2 regions of the Clostridium sp. TJA085 genome follow, and region 2 is predicted to be linked to the other one. Evidence: riboswitches for the same ligand, from Rfam matches in the RefSeq annotation. Region 2 holds a riboswitch; the other holds the start of a gene.
The links. A riboswitch is a leader RNA that binds a small molecule or an ion and turns the genes downstream of it on or off. The one in region 2 is predicted to bind cyclic di-GMP.
Positions count from the first base shown of each region.

Region 1: it holds a riboswitch for cyclic di-GMP, as region 2 does, so the genes downstream of both, AC4FQW_RS04715 (sensor domain-containing protein) here and AC4FQW_RS08710 (BsaA family SipW-dependent biofilm matrix protein) in region 2, are expected to answer to the same signal.

Region 1 is NZ_JBZEEZ010000001.1:894,291-904,805, forward strand. It holds gene AC4FQW_RS04675 (cation:proton antiporter) at 1-324, shown strand, start outside; gene dhaM (dihydroxyacetone kinase phosphoryl donor subunit DhaM) at 358-750, opposite strand; gene dhaL (dihydroxyacetone kinase subunit DhaL) at 822-1,442, opposite strand; gene dhaK (dihydroxyacetone kinase subunit DhaK) at 1,503-2,501, opposite strand; gene AC4FQW_RS04695 (L-cysteine desulfidase family protein) at 2,596-3,876, opposite strand; gene AC4FQW_RS04700 (hypothetical protein) at 3,999-4,196, opposite strand; gene AC4FQW_RS04705 (hypothetical protein) at 4,415-4,987, opposite strand; gene AC4FQW_RS04710 (class I SAM-dependent methyltransferase) at 5,088-6,260, opposite strand; gene AC4FQW_RS04715 (sensor domain-containing protein) at 6,445-8,196, opposite strand; cyclic di-GMP riboswitch class I at 8,535-8,626, opposite strand; gene purD (phosphoribosylamine--glycine ligase) at 8,684-9,931, opposite strand; gene purH (bifunctional phosphoribosylaminoimidazolecarboxamide formyltransferase/IMP cyclohydrolase) at 9,971-10,515, opposite strand, start outside.
Region 2 is NZ_JBZEEZ010000002.1:309,743-320,257, forward strand. It holds gene AC4FQW_RS08680 (FtsX-like permease family protein) at 1-1,782, opposite strand, end outside; gene AC4FQW_RS08685 (ABC transporter ATP-binding protein) at 1,772-2,536, opposite strand; gene pyk (pyruvate kinase) at 2,746-4,164, shown strand; gene AC4FQW_RS08695 (vWA domain-containing protein) at 4,710-6,863, opposite strand; gene AC4FQW_RS08700 (hypothetical protein) at 6,879-7,481, opposite strand; gene AC4FQW_RS08705 (LPXTG cell wall anchor domain-containing protein) at 7,557-8,222, opposite strand; gene AC4FQW_RS08710 (BsaA family SipW-dependent biofilm matrix protein) at 8,254-8,928, opposite strand; cyclic di-GMP riboswitch class II at 9,009-9,089, opposite strand; cyclic di-GMP riboswitch class II at 9,159-9,242, opposite strand; gene AC4FQW_RS08715 (signal peptidase I) at 9,348-9,878, opposite strand; gene AC4FQW_RS08720 (gamma-glutamylcyclotransferase family protein) at 10,047-10,451, opposite strand; gene pcp (pyroglutamyl-peptidase I) at 10,445-10,515, opposite strand, start outside.

The sequences.
Region 1 (10,515 bases), on a different contig from region 2:
TCATGTATTATATTCCCTATATTATTTGAGAAACTTTTAATTTTAGATAAAAATACAGCTAAAACATCTGAAAAATCAGATAAAATAATAATACGTGAACTTGTTTTAAGTAGTGAATATTTTATAGGTAAATCACTTAAAGAATGTAAATTACCTATAGGATGTAGAATATTTTCTATTGTTAGAAATAACGAAGAAATTATGCCAAATGCAGATACTATTCTAAAAAAAGATGATATTATCATAATAGCTGGAATTAAAAATTCTGTTGAAGATACTTTAAATATGCTTACTGTTTGTGATCTTCATTTACCTGAAAATTAAAAGATAAGGAGTTTAAAAACTCCTTATCTTTTTTTATAAAATTTTATTTAAACTTAAATCCTTTAAAGCATTTTTTATATTTTCAATATTTTCTTCTAAACTACTTTGTACAGCTGCTGTTATAGCACCTTCAACAAGAGCACAATCTGTAATTTGAATTTTTTCTTTATCAAATTCTTCATCTAAAAAATCTATTGCCATTTCAGTATTCATATAAGCACTTCCTAAATCAAAAAGAATTAAAACACCATCTTCTGAATATACTTTTTTAATTCCTTCTGATATCTTTTCCATATCAGTACCTATTCTTCCATCAGAAGTACCACCAGCATCTATAATAGGAACATTAGGTGCCATTTGAGCAGCCATTTCTACTACCCCTTTTGCAATATTTTCACTATGTGATATTATAACTAATCCTACCATATATTATTAATCTTCCTCTCAAAACTTAATTTAAAATTTATAAAAAATTGTTTTGTAATTGTCTAATTCTCTTATATTTCTTCATATATAGTTTCTAATATATAATACATTGATGTTGCACCTGCATCTTGGTGTCCAATACTTCTATCGCCTAGATAACTTGCTCTTCCTTTTGTAGCTTTTATTTCCTTTGTAAATTCAACACCTTTTTTTGCAGCATTCTTACCTTTTTCTAAAACAATCTTTGGATTGTCAGAGTTTTTTAATTCTTCTTCCATAGCTTTTATTGCAGGCTCTAAAGCATCTATCATTGTTTTTTCTCCTTCTACTGCTTTACCTCTTTGTTTAATTCCATCAAGAGCTGCCTTAAGAACATTTATAAAATCATATATATCAATATTATCTTTATTATTAACCATCATGGAACCTTTCATAAATGCAGTTCCATAAAGTGGTCCTGATGCCCCTCCTACATTAGATACTAATGCCATTCCTGTCTTTTTAAATATATTGCCTATATTACTTCCATCATCATCTTTAAGTTTATCTACAACAGCATTAAATCCTTTACTCATATTTAATCCGTGATCACCATCTCCTATAGCTGCATCAAGTTCTGTAAGATATTCTTTTTTTAAATCTATTTTTTCGTTTATTTTTCCTATTACTTCTATAACCCTTTTACCATTCATTTTTATTCCTCCATAAAACCTTATATTATATATTTATCTTAAGTGTTTTTATAATATTTTTTAAAATACTTTAAATGCAGGTGTATCTGCTTTTGAATCTAAAAGTTCTTTTAACTCTTCATCAAGCTTTAATATTGATACTGAACATCCAGCCATTTCTAAAGAAGTCATATATTCACCTACAAGAGTTTTATAAACCTTAATTCCTTTTTCATTAAGCATTTCTCTAACTTTTTTATTAATTATATATAATTCCATAAGTGGTGTTCCAGAAAGTCCATTTACCATAACTGCAACTTCTGAATTTTTTTCTATAGGCATATCAGATAATATCTTATTTACTAACTGCTCAGCTATATTATCTGCTGATGAAATTTTTTCTCTATGTGTTCCTGGCTCACCATGAATACCCATTCCTATTTCAATTTCATCTTCTCCTAAAGTAAAATTTGCTTTTCCAGCAGCAGGAACTATACAAGATGTTAATGCCATTCCCATACTTCTTACATTTTTTATTACTTTCTCTGCAACATTTTTTACTTCCTTAAGACTTGCTCCCTTTTCAGCTTTTGCTCCAGCAATTTTATGAACAAAAATAGTTCCAGCAATTCCCCTTCTTCCTGCTGTGTAAAGACTATCTTCAACAGCAACATCATCATTTACAACAACATAATCAACATTTATTCCTTCCATTTCAGCCATTTCTTTTGCCATATCAAAATTCATAACATCACCAGTATAATTTTTTATTATAAGTAATGTTCCAGATCCATTATCTACAGCTTTTATAGCTTCATATACTTGATCTGGAGTTGGTGATGTAAATACAGCTCCACAAACTGCTGCATCAAGCATTCCATAACCTACATATCCCCCATGTGCAGGTTCATGACCACTTCCTCCTCCACTTACTAAAGCTACCTTTCCCTTGTCTTTAGAATTTTTTCTAACTAACACATCAAAACCATCTAATTTTTCTAAATAATCTTCATGCGCATAAACAATTCCTTGTAACATATCCTCTAAAACATTGCTTGGATCATTTATTAACTTTTTCATATATATTCTCCCCTTTTTATATATTATAAATTTTAATATTTAACTTTAAAAAATATTTTTAAATATAAAAACTATAAATTTTTTATTTTATCTATTAACCATTTTTCTTATTAAGCATTATATCTAATATTGTATTATCAACATTTTTAAGACCATTTTTTATTAACTTTTCTATACTCTCAATAGTTTTTTCTACATCTTGTGATACAATTCCATCATTTGATGTTGCAGTAATTCCATTCATAGCAAGATTTGCACATTGAATTGCTGCATTTGTACCAGTAGCTATTTTAAGAGCGCATGTTTGCTTAGCTCCATCACATATCATTCCTGAAACATCTGATAGCATATTATTTATACAATATTTTATATTTTGCAAGTTTCCTCCAAGTAAATATGTTATCCCACATGAAGCCCCTGTTGCACCTGCAATTCCTGCACCACAAAGTGGTGATAATCTTCCCATATGCTTTTTTATACGAATGGTTACCAAATTACTTAATACTAAAGCTCTTGCTAATTCTTCATCTGACTTTTTCAAAATATATGCCGTTTCTGCAACAGGCATAGAACAAGCTATTCCTTGATTTCCACTACCAGCTGTTGTCATAATAGGCATAGTACAACCATCCATTCTGGCATCTGATGCTGCTGCTGATGCTGCAATTATTTTATTTGATGCATCATTTGAAAATAAATTAAAATTTCCTTTTTCAATAATTTTATTTCCAACTTCTAACCCATATCCGCCTTTTAAACCTTCCGCTGAAACTTTACCATTCATCTTGGCACTTTCTAAAATAAATTTTATATCTTCAAACTTGCAATTTTTTGCAAAGTTATAAATTGACTCTATTTTAAATAAATTATAATCTTCATCTTCTTCATTATTTAAATTATCTATTTTCTTATCAAGTAATATTTCTTCATCTTTTTTTATTAAAGTTACATTTGTATGTATGTCCTCAATAACTACTACACACTTTGATTTTTCACCTATAACTTCTACTTCTATATAAAGACTTTTATCTGTATCTTTTTGTGTTATATTTATAATATTTTCTTTTACTATTTTATTAGCTTCTTCAAGCTCTTCTTTTTTAAAATTTGATAAAATAGTTAACTTTTTATAAGATTTTTTTATTACAACACCTAGTGCTGCTGCTATTTCTATACCAACTTGTCCAGTTCCAGGTATCCCAACTCCTAATGCATTTTTTATTACATTAGCACTTAATTTTATGTTTATAAATTTTATTTTTTCATCTAAATTTTCAGATGCTATAGAAGCTGCATAAGCTATAGCAATTGGTTCTGTACAACCTTCTGATGGTATAACTTCTCTCTTTAATGTTTTTATATATAGGTCTCTCATAAAATGCCCTCCAGTTAAAATTAGAAATTGGTCTTTTATATTTTTATTATATCATTATAATCTTAATTTTTGTAATCAATTACATTAATATTTTATTATAAACTTATAATATAAATAAAGTTTTACACCAAATTTTTTTTATATTTATAATTATTGTAATCATCACTGCAAACACACATAGAATTCATAATTTCAATTATTTCTTCCTTTGATAATGATTTATAATACTTATCATAATGGTCTTCTGAACAAAAACTTCCTATTTTATTTTCATATCCATTATCTTTAATCTCTTTTTTACAATATAAACATCTTTTCATATTAAAGTCCTCCCTTTCATGATATTACTTTAACATTTTTTATTTTAATTAATATACTACTTTAAGATATTGTTTACAATCTTAATAAAAAAAATATTTTTATAACCTTTATAGAATTTTATTTTATTAAAAATATATTATTAAATAACCTTAATTATTTTTTATTACAAAAACTCTACTAATTATCATTAGTAGAGTTTAATTTAATCATATAAAAATTATTTAATTTTATCTAAAACATATTGTTTATATTCATTAAAAGTCATATTTTCTATAGTTGCACCTTTATTAACTTTTCCACTTACAAAGTTATATTCTGCAGAACCATAATTAAAAGATGGACTTAAAACAGAAATACTTGATTCTGTTGTTCTATAAGTTACCTTATAACTTAACACTTCTTCACAGAAATTAAGTATTTCTAAATAATTTTTTATATATCCTGCACTTATCATTTTAACAACAAAAGAAAATAAGTTATATCCTCCAAGTAATTGTTTCATATTTCCACCATGCATATTAAATACTTTATCTGTGCTATAAAAGTACTTCATATCTCCAAATGTAAGTGTTTTAAATTCATTATTTATTTCTAATCTATCATCTTTTATTTCTTCTAAATCTTTTTCTATAGTTTCCCAAGGAATTGATTTTAATATTGCATTATTATTTATTGTTTGTGTAAAATTATCTATTGCATTATCTATATATTTATTTACGCTTATTACTTTTTCATCTATATATAAAGTGTATTTTCCATTTTCATATACTAAACTTATTTTATTATCCATATATTACCCTCACTTCTTATGTTACTTAATAATAATTATTATATAATATTAAACTATTTTAGTCCATAATTTATTTTAATTAATACCTTACTAAAATTTATTATATTAACTTATCTTCTTTTAATAACTTATATAAAGTTGGATTTAAATTAAACTCTTTCATTAATTTTTCCACTTCATTTAATGACTTAAGCTTTTTATCTTTTGATATATTAGACTTTGATGCTCTAATTAAAATATTTTTTGGTGAATGTGCTATATCAATAAATTCTAAAAGCTGAGTTTTATAACCTAAAGTTTCTAAAAGATTTCCTCTTACTGCATCTGTCATAAGTGCAGCTACCCTCTCTTGTATTATTCCATACTTTGTTAATATTTTTAAATTATCTGTTTCTATTTGACTATTAAACTCATGTTGGCAGCAAGGAACTGAAAATATCATTTTAGTATTCCACTTTATTGCATTATAAAGTGCATAATCTGTAGCTGTATCACAAGCATGTAATGTAATTACCATATCAACTTTATTATTATATTTAAATCCATTTATATCACCAAGTTCAAAGTGCAAATTAGTATAATTATATTTTTTAGCTATATCATTACACTTTTTAATAACATCTTTTTTAAGGTCTAATCCTATCATTTTTACATTTATATTTTTAATTTTTACGAAATAATAATAAAGTACAAATGTTAAATATGATTTACCACAACCAAAATCTAATATTGTAAGATCCTTATATTCATTTTTCTTTATCTCATCATCAATTATTTCTATAAATCTATTTATTTGCTTATACTTATCATATTTTGATTTAACTACTTTTCCTTCTTTAGTGAATATACCTAAATCTATTAAAGGTTCTATTATCATTCCTTCTTTAAGAATATAATTTTTTTCTTTATTATGTGATTTATTACATGATTCACATAACTTTTTATTATCAACTTTTTTCTTTCCTAAAAATACTTTTCCCTTTTTAGAAATCTTAATATTTATATTACAATTTTCACTAAAAGCATCAACTTGCTTATAATTTTCTTCTATTATTTCTAAAAGCTTACCTTCAAACTTATCTTTCTCAATATTTTCATGAAAAACTTGTTTATCTGTATATTTTTCTATTTGATAATATTCTTTATTGTTTTTTTCTTTTAATTCAATATTTATCTTTTTATATTCTATTTCTTTGTTCATCTTATTACTTATAACTATTTTAAAAGCTTTTTCATTTGTAATTTCTTTTATAGCTCTTTTTAATTCTTCCATTAAGTTCACACCTTACTTTTTGTTTTCTCTCTAAAATAAATTATGTCTATACATAATTAAATTTATTATATTAAAATAATACAACACTCTAAGAAAAAAATATATAAAAATAAAGTCTTATTATAAAACAAAAGATGCTGCAAAAAATTTATAGCATCTTTTTTAAAATTTATATCCAAAGCTTTTATTTCAATTTATTAATTAATTTTTTAGCATCTTTTTCGCATAAAGGTTTTGAAAATAAATATCCTTGTATATATTCAACATTCATTTCTTTTAATATGTGAAGTTGCTTGTATGTTTCAACTCCTTCTGCAACAACTTTAATTTCTAATGACTGTCCTATATCTACAGCTAACTTTACTAATTTTTTATAATCATCACTTTTACTCATATTTTGTATAAATTCTTTATCTATTTTTATACCCGATATAGGTAATTTAATTAAATAATTTAATGATGAGTATCCTTTTCCAAAGTCATCTAAATAAACCTTAACTCCAAATTTTTTTAACTTTTTAAGTTTCTTTATATTAAACTTTATATTTTTAATTAAAGTGTTTTCTGTAATCTCTATACCTAAAAGATTTGGATTTATATTTATTTCTTTTAATAAATTTTCAATTATATCTGTAAAATTTTCATACATTATTTGTATTTCCGAAATATTTACAGATACAATTATAGGATCTTCTCTATTTTTATTTATTTCCTTTGAAAATACTAATGCTTTTTTTAATATATATTTTCCAAATATATTTATCATATTAACTTGTTCTATATAACTGATTATTTTTTCAACAGGAACATTCTTAAATTTTTCATTATTCCATCTTAGTAAAGCTTCAAATCCTATTATTTTTTTATTATAAGTATATTGTGGCTGATAATATAATTCTAATTCATTATTTTTTAAAGCTCTTTTAAGTTCTCTCTCTATTTCTAATTTAAATAATCTTTCTTTCTCAAATTCTTTAGTGTAAAAGGCATATTGATTTTTACCTCTAATTTTAGCTTTATATAAAGCAAAATCTGCTTTTTTTAATAAATCTTCAATTTTATTATCTTTAATTTTATCCGTTAAAATTCCAAAGCTTGCTGATATTGAATTTATTTTTTCTCTTTTTCTAAACTGATAATTTAAAGTCTTTATAATTTCTTTAACCTTTTTTATTAAAAACTTTTCGTTAGTTACATCTTTATAAATAATTATAAATTCATCTCCACTAATTCGTGCTACAAAAGCATCATTACAAACCCGTTTAAATATATTAGAAATCAATACTAAAACTTTATCTCCCCAATAATGCCCAAAGGTATCGTTTACCTTTTTGAAATCATCAATATCTATGGAAATTAATGAAGCATACTCTGTATCTTTCTTAATTTTTTTTAAATATGTATATATACTTCGTCTATTATTTAATCCCGTAAGTGAATCAGTAAATATTAACTTTCTTAATTCATCACTATAACCTTCAAAATTAACTATATCCATGTAAATAACAACTATTCCTATAACATTATTTTTATTGTCCCAAACTGGAATTTTATGAACTTCTATTGTTCTCAATTCTCCATTTATTATTTTTTCTCTAATAAATTGAATATTATCCCTTTTATTAATAACCATTTTATCTTCTAATATTATTTTCTCTATGAGTTCTTTTTTAAATTCATATCTCCAATTTTGCCCAATAATATCCTCTCTTTTAATATTATAATAATTCAAAAAATTATCATTTACTTCAAGTATTGAACTATTATTATCTTTTAAGATAATAGCAAATGGTATATTTTTTATTATAATATTCAAATTATTTTTATCCTTTTTTACTTTATATAATTCTTGTAATATTTCAATATTTTCAATTCTCTCTAAATACTTTCTAGCCTCTTTAGAATTAATTATATTCTTTAGACTTTTTTTACTCATATACTAAATTTACATCTCCTTATTATATTTAATTAAATAATATTTTTAATTAAATAATAAAATATACAAAAATTACTAATCTATTTTATTTTCGTACTAATACATATATTAATCAAGTATATATTTTTAAATAATACATTAATAATAAAAGCGATAAAAACTATTAATATTAGTTTTATCGCTTTTATTAATTATATATAAATATTTAAATTGTTGGGCATATCTAAAAAATTATAAAAAAAAACCACTCAAAATAAGAGTAGCCAAAATCTAAACTAAAATAAATATATTGTGTATTTACATATATTCTGAATTAAAAACAAAAAGTATGTTTACTTTTTGGCAACTGGCTAACATAGTTTTTAAAATAAAAACCTTAGTCCCTATAGCTTTGCGTCCTTAAATTTCTCTAAGTTTGCCTATTTATTTTTACTATTAAATAGTACTATATTTTTATAAGCTTTTCAAGTATTTATTTTAACTAACATTATTTTATTATTCCTAAATCAGTTCTGAAATAAGCTCCTTTAAAAATTATATTTTCTATATTTTTGTAAGCTTTATATCTTGCTTCTTCAATATTATTTCCTATTCCTAAAACAGATAAAACTCTTCCACCACTTGTAACTAAGTTACCACTTTCAAGTTTAGCTCCTGCAATAAACACTTTATCATCAACATTTCCAATACTTATATTATATCCAGTTTCGTATTCTAAAGGATATCCTTCTGACGCCATAACTACATTTATACAAGTTTCATCTGAAAATTCTATATTTAAACTTTCTAAATTTTCATTCATAGCTGAATATATTATATCTAAAAAATCACTTTTCATAAGAGCTAAAACTGATTGTGTTTCAGGATCTCCCATTCTTACATTATATTCTAAAAGTTTTACACCATCATTAGTTATCATTACCCCAAAGAATATTATTCCTTTAAAATTAAATCCTTCTTCTTTTATTCCTTCTAGTGTTTTATCCATAATATTTTCTTTAAAATCTCTTAATACCTCATCTGTAACATATGGATTAGGACAAATAACTCCCATTCCACCTGTATTTGGACCTCTATTTTCATCATATATTTGTTTATGATCTTTAGCTGATATAAATGGCACAATAGTATTACCATCAGTTATAGAAAGAATTGATGCTTCAATACCTTCTAAAAATTCTTCTATTACTACTTTTTTACCTGCTCCATTGAATACATCTAATACCATAAAATCTTCAATTGACTTTAAAGCTTCACATTTATTGTTACATATAACAACACCTTTTCCAGCTGCAACTCCATCTGCCTTAATTACTACTGGATATTTACAATTATTTAAATATTTTTTTGCCTTATACACATCATAAAATACATTATATTCTGCTGTTTTCACTCCATATTTTTTCATAAAGTCCTTTGAAAAAGCTTTACTCCCCTCAAGCATTGCAGCAGCCTTATTAGGTCCAAAAATTTTTAATCCTTCTTCTTCAAATCTATCTACTATTCCATTTATAAGAGGCTCTTCTGGTCCAACTATAGTTAAATCTATATTATTTTCTTTTGAAAACTTTATTAGATTTTCTATATCAGTTATATTTACATTTTCACATTTATCCTCAATTGCAGTACCCCCATTACCTGGAGCTACATATATTTTATTTACCTTTTTATTTTTTGATATTTTCCATGCTATTGCATGTTCTCTTCCACCTGAACCAACTAAAAGTATATTCATATTTTAAAACCCCTTTTACTATATTCTAAAAAGCTTTAATTAATGTTTAAAATGCCTAATACCTGTAAACACCATTGATATACCATGTTCATTACATGCATCTATAGATTCTTGATCTCTTAAAGAACCTCCTGGTTGTATTATTGCTTTTATTCCATACTTAGCTGCTTTATCTACAACATCTCTAAAAGGGAAAAATGCATCTGATGCCAAAATTGTTGCTCCCTTTCCTCTTCTTAGAGCATCTTCTGTTGGCCAAATTCTATTAACTTGTCCTCCCCCAATACCTAATGCAATTCCATCATGTGCTACTACAATAGCATTTGATTTAACATATTTTACAACCTTCATTCCAAATATTAAATCATTCATTTCTTCTGAAGTTGGTTTTACTTCTGTAACAACTTTTAATTCATTAAAAAGATTTTTATCTTCTTCTTGTACTAATATTCCTCCATCAACTGTAACCATATACTTATCATCTTTTGGAAGATTTTTAAATTCAAGAACTCTTAAATTTTTCTTTTGCTTTAATATTTCTAATGCATCATCATCATATTCTGGTGCAGCAATAACTTCTAAGA
Region 2 (10,515 bases):
ATATGATAATGTTTGAATAAATATTGTTTTGTTTATCATTTTTTCTGGTGCTCCAATTCTTCTTAATGAATTATATCTTTCAGCACTATCACTAGCTTCTGATAATTGTTGAAGAGCAAGCACTGCTGCACTTGATATTAAGAAAATTATTCCCAAATATAATGCAATATATAGTATTAATGCAGTTGAAGCATTCATAACTTCTAATGTTTCTATCTTAGTTGTTAGTCGTAAAAAAGTACCATTAAAATCATTATTATTTTTAAAGAATTCAGTATAATATTGTTGCGATTTATCTTTATCATTTCCATATTGTATATCTAAGAAAGATTGATTAATTTCTAATCCATTTACAACACTATCTGGAACTATAATATTAAATAGAACTTCTGCTGCTGATTGAGTAGATATAGGATTTTCTATTAATTTATTATCTTCTAATGTATATTTCTTATTTTCTATTTGTATTTCACTTGATTTTTTTATAAAGTTTTCTATTGTAGGTCTCATTTGTTCCATATTAGATTGTATTAAAAACTTATTTTCATCTAACTTTAAAGGTTTTTCTCCATTTAATGCCCTTAATTCATTAAACTCTGATAATGGAATAGCCTTTATATTTCCCATATGCCCATTCTCAATGGTTTCTTTTATATTTCCATTCGCATATTCTCCCAATAGACTATTAAAACTTACTTTTGTATCATAAAGGTTTATGTAAGCATACTTATCTCCACTTATAATTTTAAACTTAGTTTTATCTAATATATTTTTAATTGAATCTTTTTTATTTTTATCAAAATATGCAGTAACTGAAGCATCATATTTAGCAATATTATCAATATTTTGTTTCTTAAAACCTACACCTGTTGATAATATACTAATAGTTAAAAATAACATTAAACAAATAACTGCCATTGATATAAAATTTGTGTTTATCTTGCTATTCATTTGTCTTAAAGTAAATATATTTAATTTTTTTAAATATATTTTTTTATTTTTTTGAATTATAACTATTAAGAAGCTTGTTAAGCCATAGAAAAATAATACTGTTCCTACTATTCCTAAAAGTATTGATATTTTAAATTCAGGTTTGGTAAAATCTAATCCAATTTTAAGTATTAATTTATAAGCAAATACTATCATAACTATTGAAATTATAAAAAGAATTCCTGCAATAAAAGGGTTCTTAATTTTGTTCTTTTCTCCCTTTTTATGAGCATTAAGTAAATCAATAAGCTTATATTTTGAAATATTAAATGTATTAAATATCATAACTATTAAAAATATAACACCAAAATATATTATTGTTTTTATTATTGAATTTACAGATACTATAAATTGGTATTTTATTATATTTACTTCAAATAATTTTGAAGTAATAATCGCTAAAAGCTGTGATATTAACATGCCTGCAATAAGTCCAATAATTAATGAACCTATACCTATTAACAGTTCTTCTATAACTAAAAGTTTTGACATTTTTCCTTTGCTCATTCCAAGAGACATATAAAGACCTAATTCCTTTTTTCTTCTTTTTATAAGAAAGTTATTCGCATATATAATAAGTCCACCAAGTATTACTGATACAAATATTGATATGTATGACATTCCATTTGACATAAGCTCTAAATATTGTTTGTTAATACCCATCATGTCTTTTTGGGCATCAATTGAATTAAAACTATAAAATATACATACCGCAAATGTTAATGTTAGAAAATATATAGTATAATCTTTAAAACTTTTCTTTACATTATTTATTGCTAACTTAAAATACATTAGTTTCCCCCCCTAGAAGAGTAACAACTTCAATTATTTTATCAAAGAATTCTTTTCTAGAATTATTTCCTTTTGTTACTTCATTGAATATTTTTCCATCCTTTATAAATAAAATTCTATCTGCATAACTTGCTGTGAATGGATCGTGGGTTACCATAAGTATTGTTGCTTTTAATTCTTTATTTATCTTTTCAAAACTTTCTAATAATTGTCTTGCTGATTTTGAATCAAGTGCTCCTGTTGGTTCATCAGCCAATATTAATGTAGGATCAGTAACAATTGCCCTAGCTGATGCAACTCTTTGTTTTTGACCTCCTGATACTTGATATGGATATTTTGATAAAAGTGTCTCTATTCCTAATTTTTTTGATACATCTTTAACTAAATTATCTATTTCTTTAGGTTTTCTGCCTTGTATTGTTAAGGCTAACGCAATATTTTCATAAACAGTTAGTGTATCTAATAAATTATAATCTTGAAATATAAATCCTAGCTTATCTCTTCTGAATTCTTCCAATTTCTTTCCTTTTAATCTTGTTTCATCTTCCCCATCTAAAAGTATTTTACCTGTAGTTACTGTATCTATTGTTGAAATACAATTTAATAGTGTTGTTTTACCACTTCCTGATGCTCCCATTATTCCAACAAATTCTCCTTCTGTAACATCAAAACTTATTCCATCTAATGCTTTTGTAACGTTATCTTTATTTCCATAATATTTTTCTATATTTTTAACTTCTAATATATTTTTCATCAGTATGCCCTCCTTGAAATTATCTTATGTGTATATATTAACTTCTTTACATATAATCTCATATTTATTTATATTTCATTTAACTTACATTTTCGTAAGACAAAATTTGTAAACATTTAAATAATTAAATAAATTTAACCCCTTTTTTATATTTAAATATGTATAATCTTATTATAACAATTTACAAATTTATTATTTGAGGTGATATAATGCAAAAAACAAAAGTAATAGCTACTTTAAACAAATCTAATTTTAATAAAGAAAGCTTAAAGACATTAATTAATCATGGTATGAACGTAGCAAGAATAAACTTATTGCATTATTCATATGATGAAGCAAAACTTGCTGTTAAGCTTTTAAGGGAAGTTGACGAAGAATTAAATACAATTACAGCAATTCTTATAAATATTAAAGACAATAAAATTAGAACTAACTCTTTTATAAATAGTGGCTTTGCTCTAAAGAAAGGTCAAAATTTTTCTTTCTTATGTGGTAGTGAAATTATTGGAGATGATACTAGGTGCTCCATATCAAACTCATATCTACATAAAATTTTATCCCCTTCTGATAAACTATTTATAGATAATGGTCTTGTTCAATTTGAAGTTATTGAAATTCAAGGACGTGAAATTAAATGCAAGGTTATAGTTCCAGGATTTATATCTGCAAATAAACAATTAAATTGCTCTAAGATAAAAGAACAAAAACCTCTAATTACAACTTTAATGGAAAAAGATATTGAATTTGCTTGTAATATTGGTGCTGATTTTATTTCTGTATCTTCTGTAAGAACTAAAAATGATATATTACTATATTTTGATAAAATATTAGAATATAGAAAAAGCTCAATGACTCAATTATTATGTAATGTTGAAAATATTGATTGTATCAACAATATTGATGATATACTAAGTTTTTGTGATGGGGTTATTATTTGTAGAAATGAAATGGGTATAACTATTAAATACGAAGAAATACCAGCAATTCAAAAAAATATAATAAATAAATGTATTAAAAATAATAAAATATCTATAGTTGCTAATCAAATATTAAGTTCAATGATTACATTTAATAAACCTAATCGTTCTGAAATAAGCGATATATTCACAATAATATCTGATAATGCTGATGGAGTTATGCTTACAAGATCAACATCTATAGGTAATAATCCAATTGAAGTATTAGATACATTATGCAAATTATTAAAAGATGGAGAAAACAAATTAGAAATTAAAAATAAAATATTAGAAGAATGTATAAATAAAACCTTAGGATATGATGATATAATGTATTCTTCTATAGTCAATATGGCTAATAACTTTCCAACTAAAGCTATATTAATAAATACTTTAGATGGTAAAATGATTAAATCTATATCAAAATACAGACCTAAAGCTAATATAATTGCAATAACACCTAATAAGGAGGTTGCTAGAAGTTTATTATTACAATACGGTGTAACACCTTTTGTATATAATGATTTTATAAGCGATAATAAATTTTTAGATGATTGTAGAAACTTTGTATTAAAAAATAAAATTGCAAATAGATTGGATACTATTATAGTACTTACTTCTAATAGAGATTCATCATTTAAAGATAATACTTTAAAAATAATGACAGTATAAAATTAAATTTCTTCACATAAAAAGAAAGAGCATATTGCTTAATTAAGATTTACTTAATCAAACAATATGTTCTTTTATTTTATTGGTGTAGTCTTATTTATGTAATTCTTTTTCTTTTATTTTGTTAGCCATTTTTTCTTGTTCTTTTCTTAATTCATTTGTTTTTGTTTTTTCTTTTTCAATGACAACTTCATCATATCTTTTTTGACTCATAATTATCATCCCTCTCAACATCTTGTCCAAATCTTGTCTTAATATTAACATCTATTATAAATGAGGTAAAATATCCTTTAGTTAATATTATCTTTTATTTGTTTATTTTTCGTATTAAAGTTAGTTTAAATAAAAAAAAATATATTTAATGTTCTAATATCTAATGTATTCTTGCTTTTAATATATCTTATTATTTATTTTACATATTATTAAAGTTATTAACTTAAGTTTATCTATAAAATACTATAAAAGTTTTCATAAAAAATAAGGTATTTACTCAATTTAATTGAAGTAAATACCTTAGTATATAAATATTGCTTTATGGGCTTATATTACTTACATTTTTCAAATGTATTTCTTATTACATCACTACTATTAAAAAATTTAAGTGGATTAGATTCATTAACTATATTTATTTTTATCACAGGATTATTATTACCTATCTTTTTCCCGTTTAAAGTTACATTACCATCATCTGACATACCAATTTCAAAAGCATCTTTATTCAAAGAAATAACTTGATTATCTACTGTTAAAGATTTTATGTTATAACCTTGAAAATCACCTTCATTAAATTTATATGTTCCCCTTGTAATATTATTAATAGTAAACTTCTCATTGTTATAAATATCAACATTCCAATTTTGATTAGTAAATTCTACAGGAATATTGCCATTATAATTTTGAGACATATTAAATGAAAATAGTTGAGCTGAATCTATACTTTTTCCAGTTGAATCAATAACATTTTTTAATATTTCTACTTTTGGTTTAATAACTTTAACCTTGGCAGTACTTTTTAAATTTAAACTTGGTATATCCTTATTAGTTATTTCTAAAGTATAATTAGTATCTTCTTTCATTACTATATTATTTTCTTTAAGATTATTATTTTCATTAAACTTTCTACTTTGATTATTTACTACTATTTTATTTCCCTTATCATCTGTCCATGTATATATATACCCATTTTTAGGACCATACTTAATAACTAGCTTATTTATTAAAGTATTTAAATTTATTTTATCTCCATATAATACAATTTTATCTTGTAATTTTAAATTATATGAATTAGGAACATTTACTCTAGGTACAGGAAACTCTTCTATAAATTTTTTATCATTAATTGGATTTATATATTCTATTGTTGCTTTTTCATTAGTATTTATTGCACCATCTATATTCATATAATCAATATCATTTGTTACGTTACCAAAGTATGAATTTTTTGCCTTAATTCTAAAAGAAAAAGTTTTATTTTGTTTTGTAATTACTTGATTTTCCCAAATAACTGTGTTTCCTTTTACTACTCCACCATTTGTTACACTACCATCAACTATTTCAAAATTATCAGGAACTACATCCTTTATAGTTACATTTTCTACCGAATTTATAATCTTTTCATAAATTTTATTATAAACTTTATTTATATCATTTACATCATCTATATAAATTACACCATTTTTACTATTTTTATCTATTTCCTTATTATAATTCTGTATTCCAGATAGAAATTTTTCTGACATATATTTATAGTATCCGCTTAAACCTAATGTATCACTTTTAAAACCTAATGATATAAATTTAGTATCATTATTTTCTTTTTCTAATCCTTTATAAGTTTTTAATGTTTGATTAATAACATTTTCAAAATCATTACCTTCATAATTTATACTTGCATTAGGTAATCCATCAGTAAAAAATATAACATACTTTCCTCTTTTGCTATCTTTAATCTTTTCCAATTGAGTTTGAACCTTATCTAAAGCAGATTCAGCATCAGTTCCTCCACCTGCTCCTATATCTTTTATTTTATTTATTGCTGTATTTTTATCTGATGTAAAATCAACTAACAAATCAGAATCTGAAGGTATACCAGATTCTATTAAATATCCATTATAAAGATGGTTAACTAATACCCTTCTTTCACTTTTAGTTCCATAATTTATATATCCCCAATAATAATTAGTATTATTATTAATATAATTCTTTGTATCAATATATATTGGTATATTTTTATTATCTTGATAATTATATATTTTACCTAATATCCAACCATTACTTGCATCCTTAATATCTTTTATAATGTTATAACTTTGTGAAAATGTTATTATAGATATTCTATTATTTTTATCTGAAAGCAACTTGTCTGCAAATGTAGTTGCAGCATATTTTAAATTTTCTTCAGCATTATTATATAACATACTTCCTGATTTATCTAAAACTAATATTACATCTTTAGGATTTGACTTTGTCGCTCCATTAAATGAAGCATTTAAATTTATAGTATATTCTCTATCTTTTAATTGTTTTTGTTTATCACCTTTGTGATAATATTCTGCTGTTTTACTTATAGTAAATAAACTTTTATTATCTGTTTTTCTATTATCTGCGTTAACACTCAATGGAGTAATATTAAAAGTAAAAAAAGTGAATATTACTGTCATTGCTAAAATAACTTTAGATTTTTTTCTTTTATTATTCATTAGTAAAATCACTCCTTACTCTTTTTTATCAATAAACTTAGATTCATCAACTTTCCAAGCTTCTTTTATTCTTTTAATATTAATCTCTTTTTGGTTCTCTTTTGTTTCATCTAGATGTATTATACTTTCAGTAAATACATCAACAGATAAATTTTTTATATCATAATCACCATCTAAATTTTTTATATTATCACTAACTTTTACACTATCTAGTAATTTTTTTGTAGAAGATTTAGGATTTAATACTCCCTTATAATAATAATAATCCCCTATTTTTGCCCAACTATCTAAATTAATAATATTTAAATCAACTGTGCTTTTACCATTAACTTGTATAGGTAATCCATTTTTCCATACTGGAACTATTTTAACTCTTATATAAGCAGGTAAGCTTCCTGTATTTTCTACATAAACTTCTTTTTTTATAGTATCATTTTTATTATATTTACTAGGGTGAAAATTTTCCTTAGTAGTAACTTCATATTTAGCAATTTTAAAATCATTTTTCACTTTATCAGAAGATGTAAAAAATGCATTACTTGCAAAGCTGATTAAACTAATTAAACTAACTAACGCTATTCCAATTGTTGCAATTATAATTTTCTTCTTTTTAATCATACTTTTCCTCCTTTTTAAGAAGTATCCTTAAATCGTATAACTCTTATATATAAATAATTTTAAATCCCATCACTACTACTTACTAAATTTCTTATCTTTTTTTAAAACAGAAATAATTCCTATTGAAGCAATTAATATACCTATAAAATAAAAATTTTCGTAACCAGTTTTAGGTAAAATACCATTCATTTTTTTATTATTTAGATTATAATTATTTTCTTTATTAATCATTTGCTCTGGAATTTTTATAGCAGTAAATATCCAGTCAACTTCAGCATGTTTATTTTTGTACTCATTTCCGATTGTTTTCCCATCAAATACAGCTTCAGCTTCAAGCTTTTTTTCTTCTCCTGGCTTAACATTACCAAGGAAAATCTCATTACTTAACCCATTTTTACTAGCTATTGGACCATTATATATAATATTGCCATCATACTTTACAATTAAATTTATCTTTTTTAATAAATCATATTTTTCTCTTCTAGTAACTCTTTCAGCTCTTACATATATATCATAAGAATCTTTATGAGAATTTTTAAGAGTCATTGTTCTTTTTACACTATCCCCAGGAAGCATATTATATTTACATAAAAAAGGTTCATCACCATTAACAAATACTATTCCATTAGCATCTCCTACCAATTTAACATTAGGGGGAAGCACCTCTGCTGCCTCCCCCTTAATTCCAGTAAGTAATATAATTGATAGGGTTAATACAAAAGCTTTTAAAATATTTTTCATATATTATCACCCTACTTTTATATTTATTTAATTATTTAGATACTCCGCCTAAATCTTTAATAGCTTGAGGTGCTTCTTTCCACCCATCACTTACAGCTCCATTTGATGCTTGGATACCATCTGCTGTAACTACAACGTCAAAGCTTAAACCTTTATAGAAGTTATCTGCTTGTCCATCTAATGTAACACTATTTAATAAAGCACTTGTTGCATCTCCTGGCTTAAGAATTCCATTATAATAATAAATTCCTTTTCCCCCATCAATCCATTTTCCTTTTGAGTTATCTAGGTTATCTCCAAAGTTTAATTTAATTAAATCATCATTTAAAACAACTTCTTCAGCTCCTACTGTTCCTTTTGCAACTATCTTATTATCTTTTACCCAAACAGATGTTATTTTATTTCCATTTGAATCCTTCCAAACCTTTTCTAATTTAACTTTTACAAGTTGATCATAATTTGCTTTACTATCAACCTTTACAAGTTTTCTTACTTCTGTTCCTGGAAGTACACTTTTAGCTGTTTCTTTATCAAAATTCTCATTTATTTTTATTCCTGCATTTGGATCACTTGGATCAGTTGTTGATACTGTTGAAAATTTATTTGTTACACTGTCTTGTGATGTAAACCAAGCTAATGATCCTATTGATAATGATGCCACTACTGCGACTGCCGCTATTGCACTAATAATTTTTTTCTTTTTCATTTGTTAATCCTCCGTTTTACTTTATTTTATATTTTTAGAATATAATGTAAGGATTAGCTAAGAAAATAAGCTAATCATGTAGAATTAGCCGGTTGCACTACTAGCTCCATATGTTCCAAGTGCCCATATACAGAACATACTTCAAAGCTTCTATAAAATTTTAGTTTTAATTGCATTAGTCTTAATTAATATATTTTTATATAAAAAAAGACTAATCTATATTTAAAATAATATAAATTAGTCGGTTGCACTACTAGCTCCACATATTCCAAGTGCCCATATACAGAATATGTTTCAAAGCTCCTAAATTTCATTTTTATAATAAAATGTTATCATTTAGTTTTTTATTATACAATAGTTTTTATATTTATTTTACTTTATTAACACTTTGTTAAATTTATTAATAAAATATATTTTTATTATTTATTTCTAACTTTATCGATAACTGTACTAATACCAAATAAGGCCAAAATAAATATTATTACTATAACTAAATTTCTTTGAATAAATTGAGATATATTTCCTAAATAAGGTATATGGAACATTACCTTTCCTATAACTTGCATATTTTTAACTGGAATTGGATCAGCTGTATTATTTGCATCTCCTTTTGTTATAAATTCAGTTCCATTATTTACAACCTTTTGCACTCTATGAGTTGTTATTGTCTTGCCTGTTGAGCCTCTAAATGTTATTACATCTCCAACTTTTATTGATTGATCTGTACCATTTTTAACTACCACTAAACTTCCTGGATTTATATTTGGTTCCATACTACCAGTCATTATATAATATGTACTATAACCTAATATACTTGGATGTTTTCCTTCTTTTTCACCCATTATATTAAAGATTGATAAAACTATAACTGCAACTATAAATAAATAAAATATAATATTAAGTACAGTTTTTATTGGATTTTTCTTTTTTAATTGTTTTTTATCTTTCATTTTTCCCCCTAATGATTAAATTATAAAAATAATTTAGCATATTCAATTTAATATTTATATGTTTTTTAAGTTTACTATATTTTTGTTAATATTTATTGTATTTTTGGTTTATAATCTATAAATTATACAAAAAAGAAGCTACCAAATATTTGATAACTTCTTTCTACATTACCTCTTAAACCAATCCCCACTTTTAACTTTTAATAACTTATCTTCTTTATTTAAAATAGATTTTGTATTATATTTATAAAAATATGCTTTTTCTTTAGTCCCATCCTCTAAAGAAACTTCAACAACCTCTCTTAAATACTCTGAATTTTCATCTAAAACTTTAAAATTTTCTAATTCATCTAGTTCAAATAAAGTTTTATTAAAATTTTTAAATGTCATTAATTCACCAGCAATTTCTTCTTCCCCACAAATTACTGCTGGATATCCCTTATTTTCTATATGGAACAATTCCCCATAAATTGTCCCCTTTTTTAACCCTTTAACCTTACCCTTTAATAATTTCTCATAGTTGAACATCCCACTTCTAAGACTTCCATATACAAATACTTTATCCACTAACATATTTCTCCACCAATTACTTTTACATCTTCATCATAGATAGTACATGCTTCTAAAATTAATTCTA